2 linked regions of the Metabacillus sp. KUDC1714 genome follow. The protein of the gene in region 1 interacts with the protein of each later gene in a pairwise test. Links are inferred from orthologs where the notes say so. Each region holds a gene or a part of one and is shown in the gene's direction. Other genes may lie near its edges.

Region 1 (5,205 bases):
AAAGAACTTCGTAGTTTAGGTATTCAACCAAACGTGATCGTTGTTCGTACTGAAATGCCGGTTTCTCAAGATATGAAGGATAAAATTGCCTTATTCTGTGACATCGATACCAATGCTGTGATCGAGTGCCGTGATGCAGAAACACTTTATTCAATTCCATTGGCTTTACAAGATCAACATTTAGATTCTATCGTATGTAAACACTTGAAGCTTCAATGTAATGAAGCAGATATGACTGAGTGGAAAGAACTGGTAAAACGTGTGACAAATCTTTCTAAAACAACAAAGATTGGTCTAGTTGGAAAATATGTTGAATTACAAGACGCTTATATCTCTGTTGTAGAGGCACTTCGTCATGCGGGTTATGAATATGATTCAGACATTGAGATCAAATGGATTAATGCAGAAACATTGAATGAAGACAATGTGAAGGAAGAACTTGAAGATGTCGATGGAATTTTAGTTCCTGGCGGATTTGGTGACCGTGGGGTAGAAGGAAAAATCCTTGCTACAACATATGCACGTGTGAACAAGGTTCCATTCTTAGGAATTTGTCTTGGTATGCAGGTTGCATCAATTGAATTTGCACGTAATGTTGTAGGCTTAAAAGGTGCCAATTCATCTGAAATTGATCCTAACACGCAATACCCTGTTATTGACTTACTTCCGGAGCAAAAGGACATTGAAGATTTAGGTGGAACATTGCGCCTAGGATTATCTCCAAGTAAGTTGATCGAGAACTCACGTGCTTATGAAGCATACAAAGATGAAGTTGTGTATGAGCGTCATCGTCATCGTTATGAATTTAACAATGAATACCGTCAAGCAATGGAAGAAGCAGGCTTTGTTTTCTCTGGGACAACTCCTGATGGACGCCTTGTTGAAATTATTGAAATTAAAGATCATCCATGGTTTGTGGCATCACAATTCCACCCGGAATTCACATCTAGACCAACTAAACCACAACCATTATTCCGTGATTTTGTTCGTGCGTCATTATCTGAATCAGGGAAAAATTAACAATACACTGGTAAAAAATAGTTAAATAGCTTTTTTAGTATAGGAATTGAGCTAACTTATCTTAAAAGGATAAGTTAGCTTTTTTGTGTAATGTTAATTTGCAAGATTGTTTTCTGAAGTTGCAAGATTTTGATTAAAAGTTGCAAGATTCCCCTTCAAAATTGCAAGATTCCTCATGAAAGTTGCAAAAAAAACTTACTTTTTGCAATAAAGATATAAAAAAAGCAACTAGCTCTTGCCAATTGCTTAATATTCATCCTCATATTCATTTAACATCTCTTTAATAGTGAAGGTGATCGCATAATATACATATAACGATGTCATTAACGCAGGGAATCCGTATCTTTCCCCGTCATCACCAGGAATTAGTGGCTGACGTAGCTTAGCATCTACATGAAGGTCTGTAATAGATTCCAACCCTGGAGCAGCATTTTTAACTAAAGCAGAAACACCAACTGTTTGCACTCCCTGGTTTGAAAGAGTTTTGGCAATAGAGATTGCTTCTTCATCTGTTGATCGATACGTAAAAAGAAGCACTCGATCTTCTGAAGAAAGCTTTTTTACTTGTCCATTTTGATCAAGAAGTGCCTCAGCACGATTAAAGGGCTCACTACTCATTAAAGCCTCCAAGACAATACCATGAAGCTCGTTAACCCCATAAATATATAGGGTTCCTTCTCCGATTAAAGCTTGTGCAAGAAGTCTTGCACTATCTTCTATATTTATTTCTTCTTGGTCTAGTATTCGATTAAAGTGACCAGTTAATTGTGTCGTGAAAATTTTCATCATAAGTAGCAAAGATCTCCTTTCACATTTCACATGTATAAGGTATTATAACGAAAAGTAGTAAAATCTAAAAGAGAACCAGTTTTCCGTGAGACTGTAGGGGAAGATTAGATATTACTTAAATGTCATTAGATCCAGCAAAATATGACAATGATAAGCAGAAATTGTCGACAAATGATTCGAGTTATTTTGCAGGAAATAATAAGTAAGAAAAGAATTACTTAAGTTATGATATAGATAATTTAATCAACAATGTGGACGAATGTTAATGAAAAACCCTAGTTAATTGGTTAAAAAGCTACGGTCTTTAGTACCGATTGCTTAAACTGGGTTAGTAGGAAGCAAGCTAGATTAAGTAACGAACAGAAAGTGCTGATAAACTTTGTACAGAGCTAGCTTGTACCGTCTAGTGCTTAAAGCAAAACACAAAATTTATTTCGTTTTTAAGATGGCATAATGCCATTGGGGTTAAGTATGGAAAAATAAACTAAGAGGTGTAATGATATGTTGAAGGAAAAAATATTAATTGTTGACGATCAATATGGGATTCGAATTTTATTGAATGAGGTTTTTCAAAAAGAGGGGTATCAAACATTTCAGGCAGCAAACGGTTTTCAAGCCTTAGAAATCGTCGAAAAGCATTCCCCAGACTTAGTATTATTAGATATGAAAATCCCGGGTATGGATGGGATTGAAATTTTAAAACGAATGAAAGTTGTCGACCAAGATATTCGTGTTATCATTATGACGGCTTATGGGGAATTAGATATGATTCAAGAAGCGAAGGATTTAGGTGCATTGACACATTTTGCTAAACCTTTTGATATCGATGAAATTCGTGATGCAGTAAAGAAATATTTACCATTAAAAACGAACTAAAACATTATATTACCCAAATATCTGTCGAATTGTTGCTGATTTTCGAAGAAATTGGTATGCTATTAGATGTGAAAAGTATCATGCAGACTCTACATATTAGTGAATATTCTGGTCAAGCTAGGTATGATATACTTTTCTGTATCAGAAAATAAGGTTCATTAGGAGGATTTTTCGACATGCCTTTAGTTTCAATGACAGAAATGCTGAAAACAGCAAAAGACAAAGGATATGCAGTAGGTCAATTTAACTTAAATAATCTTGAGTTCACTCAAGCGATCCTACAAGCAGCTCAAGAAGAGAAGTCACCAGTTATTCTTGGTGTTTCTGAAGGTGCAGCACGCTACATGGGTGGATTTAAAACTGTTGTAAAAATGGTTGAAGGTCTACTTGAGGATTACAAAGTTACTGTACCAGTAGCGATTCACCTTGACCATGGTTCAAGCTATGATAAGTGTAAAGAAGCAATTGATGCTGGATTTACATCTGTTATGATCGATGCTTCACATCACCCATTTGAAGAAAATGTTGAAACAACGAAACAAGTTGTTGAATATGCTCATTCAAAAGGTGTTTCTGTTGAAGCTGAGTTAGGAACTGTTGGTGGACAAGAAGATGACGTTATAGCAGAAGGCGTAATTTACGCAAATCCACAAGAATGTAATGAACTTGTACAACGTACTGGTATTGACTGCTTAGCACCAGCACTTGGTTCTGTTCATGGACCGTACAAAGGTGAACCAAACTTAGGCTACAAAGAGATGGAAGAAATCGCTAACCTAACGGATATGCCATTAGTACTTCACGGTGGTACTGGTATTCCAACACACGATATCCAAAAAGCTATCTCTTTCGGTACAGCGAAAATCAACGTTAACACTGAAAATCAAATTGCTTCTGCAAAAGCGGTTCGTGAAACGTTAGCTGCAAAACCTGAAGAATATGATCCACGTAAATATTTAGGACCAGCTCGTGACGCTATTAAAGCAACAGTAATCGGCAAAATGCGCGAATTTGGTTCTTCAAACCAAGCATAATACAGCTTTAAATATAACCGCCTTTTATAAGAGGCGGTTATATTCTGAATAATAAGAAAGCGCTAACAAGCGGTGTGAAGACCTTCTCTAACCTTAACCTAGCTGACTAGAGATAATAGACTCATAGAGTAACGGACAAGAATAAGCCTTGTCCGTTTTGTTAATACCTCCTCCTTTAGTGTGATCATCACCCATCCCAATTCCAAGAAGAATTCTTAAACTTAAACATTGTTGTCCTGCTTAATAGATGGTTTAATAATAAGAGAGATTATTTATAAATAGTCAATCATTAAACTCTAGGTGAAAGCAATCATAGAAACCAACATTAAAGGAAGTTTCACTTATCTAGTATTGTGATGTATTTACTAAGGCATAAAAGGAAATAAAAGAGATAAACAGGTAGTATTTTTTTACTATCACCAGAATTTGTATCAAAATGGATGATCGTAAAGAAAAAGGCTTTCGCCATTTAGAGCTTGGCGACACCTCAAGCTTTTCGAAGCAATAAAATCCGAAATATTTGTTGACAAGAGATGTATTATTCGGAAAACATGATGGCTAATGAATGTTTAAGCGTGTTTCGTGTAAAGTGAATACATATGTGTGCGAAAATTGCGCAAAGCTCACCCTCCATGTTCTTTCCGGAAAGTCAACTTCTGAAGAAGGGAGACTATTATGGAAAAGTTAAAAGTTGCCGGTGGAGATTTACTGAAAGGTACAGTAAATATAAGCGGGGCAAAAAATAGTGCAGTAGCTTTAATTCCTGCAACCATATTAGCTGAATCACCAGTCACAATCGAAGGATTACCAAACATTTCTGATGTAAATATACTTGGAGATTTATTGGAGGAAATCGGTGGAAAGGTGCTATTGAAAAATAATGAAATGATTGTTGACCCGTCATCGATGATTTCAATGCCTTTGCCGAATGGAAAAGTTAAGAAGCTACGTGCATCCTATTATTTAATGGGAGCAATGCTTGGCCGTTTTAAAAAGGCAGTTATTGGCCTTCCTGGTGGCTGTCATCTAGGACCGCGACCAATTGATCAGCATATTAAAGGTTTTGAAGCATTAGGTGCGCAAATAACGAATGAACAAGGTGCAATCTATTTGCGTGCAGATGAACTGCGTGGTGCGCGAATTTATTTAGATGTTGTAAGTGTAGGAGCAACAATTAACATTATGCTTGCTGCTGTTTTAGCAAAAGGTAGAACGATTATTGAAAACGCTGCAAAGGAACCAGAAATTATTGATGTAGCAACATTGCTTACGAGCATGGGGGCAAAAATTAAAGGGGCAGGAACAGACGTCATTCGAATCGATGGAGTTGAGAGACTGCATGGCTGCCGTCATTCAATTATTCCTGACCGGATTGAAGCTGGAACTTACATGATTATCGGAGCAGCAATGGGAAGAGAAGTGATGATCGATAATGTCATCCCACTTCATTTAGAATCACTAATTGCAAAGCTAAGAGAAATGGGTC
Region 2 (4,706 bases), 2.3 Mb from region 1 along the record:
CTGTCATTCCCTTATTCCATGTTTTTGGAATGTCTAGCTGTATGAATCTCTCAATTCTCTGTGGTAATTCTATGATTATGCTACCGAGGTTTGATTTGGAAGAAGTGCTTCAAACTATCAAACGTGAGCAGCCATCACTCTTTCCGGGTGTACCAACAATGTATGTAGCAATTACAAATCACCCTAATGCGGAAGATTATGGTATTGATTCAATTCGAATTTGTAATAGTGGAAGTGCACCAATGCCAGTTGAGCTTTTAAATGAATTTGAGCGGAAAACTGGAGCGAAAATCTTGGAAGGTTATGGTCTTTCAGAAGCATCACCGACAACACACTGCAACCCTGCATTCGAAATACGAAAACCAGGTACTGTTGGCTTGGGGATGCCAAGTACTGCCTATAAAATCGTTGATGTTGGAACAGGAACACAAGAAGTTCCTATAGGTAAGCTAGGTGAACTAATCATTAAAGGACCACAAGTGATGAAAGGCTATTGGAATATGCCCGAGGAAACTGCTGTCACTCTCCGTAATGGTTGGTTATTTACAGGTGATATCGCAAGAATGGATAAAGATGGCTACTTATCGATTGTAGACCGAAAAAAAGATCTGATTATTGCCAGTGGTTATAATATTTATCCTCGAGATATTGAAGAAGTTCTTTATGAGCATCCGAGCGTACAGGAAGCAGTTGTTATTGGGGTGCCAGATCAATATCGTGGTGAGACAGTCAAGGCATTTATCGTATTAAAAGCAGGAAAAACAGCAACAAGTGATGAAATTATTCTTTACTGTCGCCAGCATTTAGCGGCCTTTAAGGTTCCGAAATACATTGATTTTAAAGAAGCACTTCCGAAAACAAATGTTGGTAAGATTTTGCGTAGAGCGTTAAGAGATGAAACGGTTAAAAAGCATTAGCTAATATATTTATATGGCTCTAAAGATACGGCCAACCTCGAAGACTAGTTGATTGATGCAAGATGGAATAGGTAAGTAACACAATTTAGAATGTCAGACCTTTTTAGAGGTTTGGCATTATTTTTACATACGGATTGATAGTGAAATTAATGTCTCTGTTGACTATTATAAGATAGTAAAACGAAATAGAATTAATTTGGTGATCCAAAGTGAAAATCATTGAACTCTTGACTAGTAGATATATAGTAGGAGGTATAAAGGGTTTTTCGCGTTAAATGATGAACATTCAATTGGTAGAATGGTCGTTAATTATAAAGGGATAAAGGTTTCTATATTGACAAAAGTTTATAACAACGTACACTTAATATTAACGTTAAGACTTATAAATTTAAGTTATCCTATTAAATCTATATATTAGATAATCTTATAAACTAACGCTTTCATCTCAAGGAATGTAAAATTTTAGTCAAGAATATCCTAAAAAAGGATTTTTAATAATTGAAATTGAATAATAATATAGTAACGCAATGTTTTACATTTTTGGTAAGGGCTAAGGCTAAGCTAGTCTGGTACAAGCTTTAATCCATTTGTTTAGTCAACTCGCTAATTTTAAAGGGTAGGTACTACGTAAGTGCAACAATGTTTCGATCTTCTATCAATGGTGGCGTAAGGCGTCAGCCATCTCGTTTCACAGTTAATATTTTCTTTATTTATACTTATTCCCTAGTGAAGAGGTAATGAAAAGGAGGGGAAGCTATGGATCGTAAAGCAACAAATGTAGATACAGTAATACAGGATGTAGAAGTATATGCTGTAGTTTCATCAAACGGACGCTTCCAATATATTTCTTCAAATTCGATTGAACAAATGGGTTATCCAAATGATGATTTAGTCGGAAAATATATGAAAGATTTTATACATAATGAAGATTTGTTTTTAATTGAGAGTTATTTTTTTAATGAGCATCATTTGAACTCCTGTACATTTCGCTTTTTACATGAAGACGGAAGGTATATATGGTTTGAGGCAACTGTGGATTTTATTCGAAGTAATGTCTCTAAGCATGGGCAAGAAATTGTTCTTAAAATGAGAGCATTGAAAACTAATTTGGTTATTACTCATTCAAATGATCGTATTGAAAGTAATAGTGATCATACAATTGGTAATGTGGATGGTGATCTTTTACTAGAGGATTTACCTAGTCCATTGTATTTGTCTATTTTTGGTGAAATTTGCTATGTAAATAAGGCGTTTAAGGATCTACTTGGTGCAAGTTCTAAGGATCAACTAATTGGTAAGCATACAGCTGACTTTATTGATAAAAGTTACCATGATATTGTTAAAAATCGAATTCAAAGGTTACATAATGGCGAAAAAATAGGCATTATTGAACAAATGTGGAGAAGACTTGATGGTACGGAAATTAGTGTAGAAGTAACAGCTAATCTAACAACCTTCAAAAATCAAAAAGCAGAATTAATCGTATTAACTGATATTTCTTCAAGGAGAAACTTTCAAAAAATCCTCCAGAAAAGTAGGGAACGATACCAACGATTAATCGACAATTCGATCGATACAATTGCGGTAATTCATCAAGATAAATGGGTGTTTGTGAATGAATCAGGTGTAAAGCTCTTCGAAGCTGGAGATTATCCAGAAATGCTTGGGAAAAATATTTTTGAACATTTACATCCAAATGATCATAAGCAAATGAAGGAATCATTAGAAAGTATTTTAACGGGAAAATCAGAGGTTAATGTAACAAATCAATCTTGGACAATTCTTGAGGATAAAACAATTTATACAGAAATGGTGTGTATTCCAACAACCTATTTCGGTGAACAAGCTGTTCAAGTCATTTTACGAGATATTTCAGATCGTAAAAAAACTGAAGAATTAATGCTTCGCTCTGAGAAACTTTCCATTGCTGGGCAGCTAGCAGCTGGAATTGCTCACGAAATCAGGAATCCTTTAACTGCAATTAAAGGATTTTTACAAATTATGCATCCTGAGTTGAAAAATCATAATCAATATTTTCATATTATATTTTCAGAATTAAATCGAATTGAGATGATTTTGAGTGAGCTGCTTATGCTTGCAAAGCCACAGGAAACGAAATTTAAGCAAGCTAATCTAGTAACATTACTGCAGGATGTTTCGATGCTTTTGGAAACACAGGCTAATTTGAATAGTGTTTCAATTGAACAAAAACATGATAATTCAAATATAATGATAAATTGTGATCAAAATCAACTTAAGCAAGTATTTATCAATTTATTTAAAAATGCCATTGATGCGATGCCTAAGGGTGGAAAGGTTACAGTTCACACAAAACGATATGACAAAAATGTCAGCATTATTGTCAAAGATGAAGGAGAAGGAATACCTTCTGAACTAATTGAACGTATAGGTGAGCCTTTTTTGACAACAAAAGAAAAAGGAAATGGTTTAGGGTTAATGATCACATACAAAATCATTGAGGATCATAATGGGACCATTTTTGTCGAAAGTAAACTAGGGGAAGGTAGTACGTTTACGGTTGAAATTCCATGTGGATGAACTTGAATGGTGAATTTAGTCTTTGTTTAAAGCGGTATAATATTTTTCATTTTGGTATCAAAATGAAGGAGGAGTTTGAGTGTTTCATTCCCAACTAAACTAATATGGGCAAAATAAATAGTTTAAGCGGGCTCAAACCCTTTCCTTCATACTAAAACAACGGCTTCTTCGCCGCTGTTTTAGTAAAATCTTATAAACTTTTCACATAATTTTCAATCCGGTCCATAGCTTCAATTAGTTGTTCCATAGCATATGCATAAGAAAGCCGAACATAGCCTTCTCCATATTCAGAAAACGCACTACCAGGAACTAGTGCTACTCCAGCATTCTTAACTAGTGATAGTGCAAAATCGAAGGAAGATTGATTGAATTTCTTTATAGAAGGAAACAAATAAAAAGCTCCATCTGGTTTAACAACTTCAAAACCCATCTTAACCAAACGGGTATATACATATTCTAATCGTTCTTGATATGCATCCTTCATAACTGTTGCATCATCAATACCTGTAGTAAGTGCCTCATATGCGGCTTTTTGTGAGATAGAGGTTGCACATGACACATTATATTGATGGACCTTTAATATGTGCTTGGCAACAGCTTCAGGGGCAAATAATAAACCTATACGCCATCCAGTCATACTATGTGATTTAGAAAGTCCATTTATCACTATTGTTTGTTCTCGTAAATAGCGAGCAATCGAATGATGGTGCTTTCCATATACAAGCTCACTATAAATTTCGTCTGATAAGATAAATATGTTCTTATCTCTGACTAATTCAGCAACTTCTTGTAACTCATCCTCCTCCAACGTGACTCCTGTAGGATTTGATGGATATGGGAGCACGATACATCTTGTTTTTTCAGTTATATATGGTGCAAGTAACTCAGCCGTTAGCTTAAACTGATTAGTTGTTGTGTCCACATAAACAGGTGTCCCTCCAGCAAGCTTAATCAGCGGTTCATAACCAGGATAAACTGGGCTAGGTAATATTACTTCACTGCCTTCTTCTAATAATGTACGAAACGTACAATCGATCGCTTGACTTGCTCCTACTGTCACGATTACTTCATTTTCAGGAGAGTATGTAAGACCATACTTTTTAAATAAGAAATGACTCGCTGCCTCGCGAAGTTGGATAAAACCAGCATTGTGAGTGTATGTAGTGAAATTTTGTTGAATGGCTTCTATTCCAGCATTTTTAACATGCACTGGAGTATCAAAGTCAGGTT

Evidence for each region.
Region 2: the proteins of HUW50_RS08065 (region 1) and HUW50_RS18365 interact in binary tests that used the Bacillus subtilis proteins (3 or more experiments, as listed by UniProt). The link is inferred for Metabacillus sp. KUDC1714 from one-to-one orthologs.

The regions. Positions count from the first base shown.
Region 1 is NZ_CP055263.1:1,675,426-1,680,630, reverse strand. Bases 1,137-3,997 are described here. They hold HUW50_RS08065 (response regulator), read left to right. Parts: upstream 1,137-2,310; coding sequence 2,311-2,685; downstream 2,686-3,997. Other genes in these bases: HUW50_RS08060 (class II fructose-bisphosphate aldolase), read left to right, coding at 2,862-3,719; HUW50_RS08070 (DUF2529 family protein), read right to left, coding at 1,267-1,809. Also shown: HUW50_RS08075 (CTP synthase), read left to right, coding at 1-1,020; HUW50_RS08055 (UDP-N-acetylglucosamine 1-carboxyvinyltransferase), read left to right, coding at 4,395-5,205. UniProt on the Bacillus subtilis protein: Key element in the phosphorelay regulating sporulation initiation. Phosphorylation of spo0B during sporulation initiation.
Region 2 is NZ_CP055263.1:4,001,039-4,005,744, forward strand. What follows is about bases 1,080-4,074. They hold HUW50_RS18365 (PAS domain S-box protein), read left to right. Parts: upstream 1,080-1,673; coding sequence 1,674-3,476; downstream 3,477-4,074. Other genes in these bases: HUW50_RS18370 (aminotransferase A), read right to left, coding at 3,667-4,074. Also shown: HUW50_RS18360 (long-chain-fatty-acid--CoA ligase), read left to right, coding at 1-917; more of HUW50_RS18370, read right to left, coding at 4,075-4,706. UniProt on the Bacillus subtilis protein: Phosphorylates the sporulation-regulatory proteins spo0A and spo0F. It also autophosphorylates in the presence of ATP.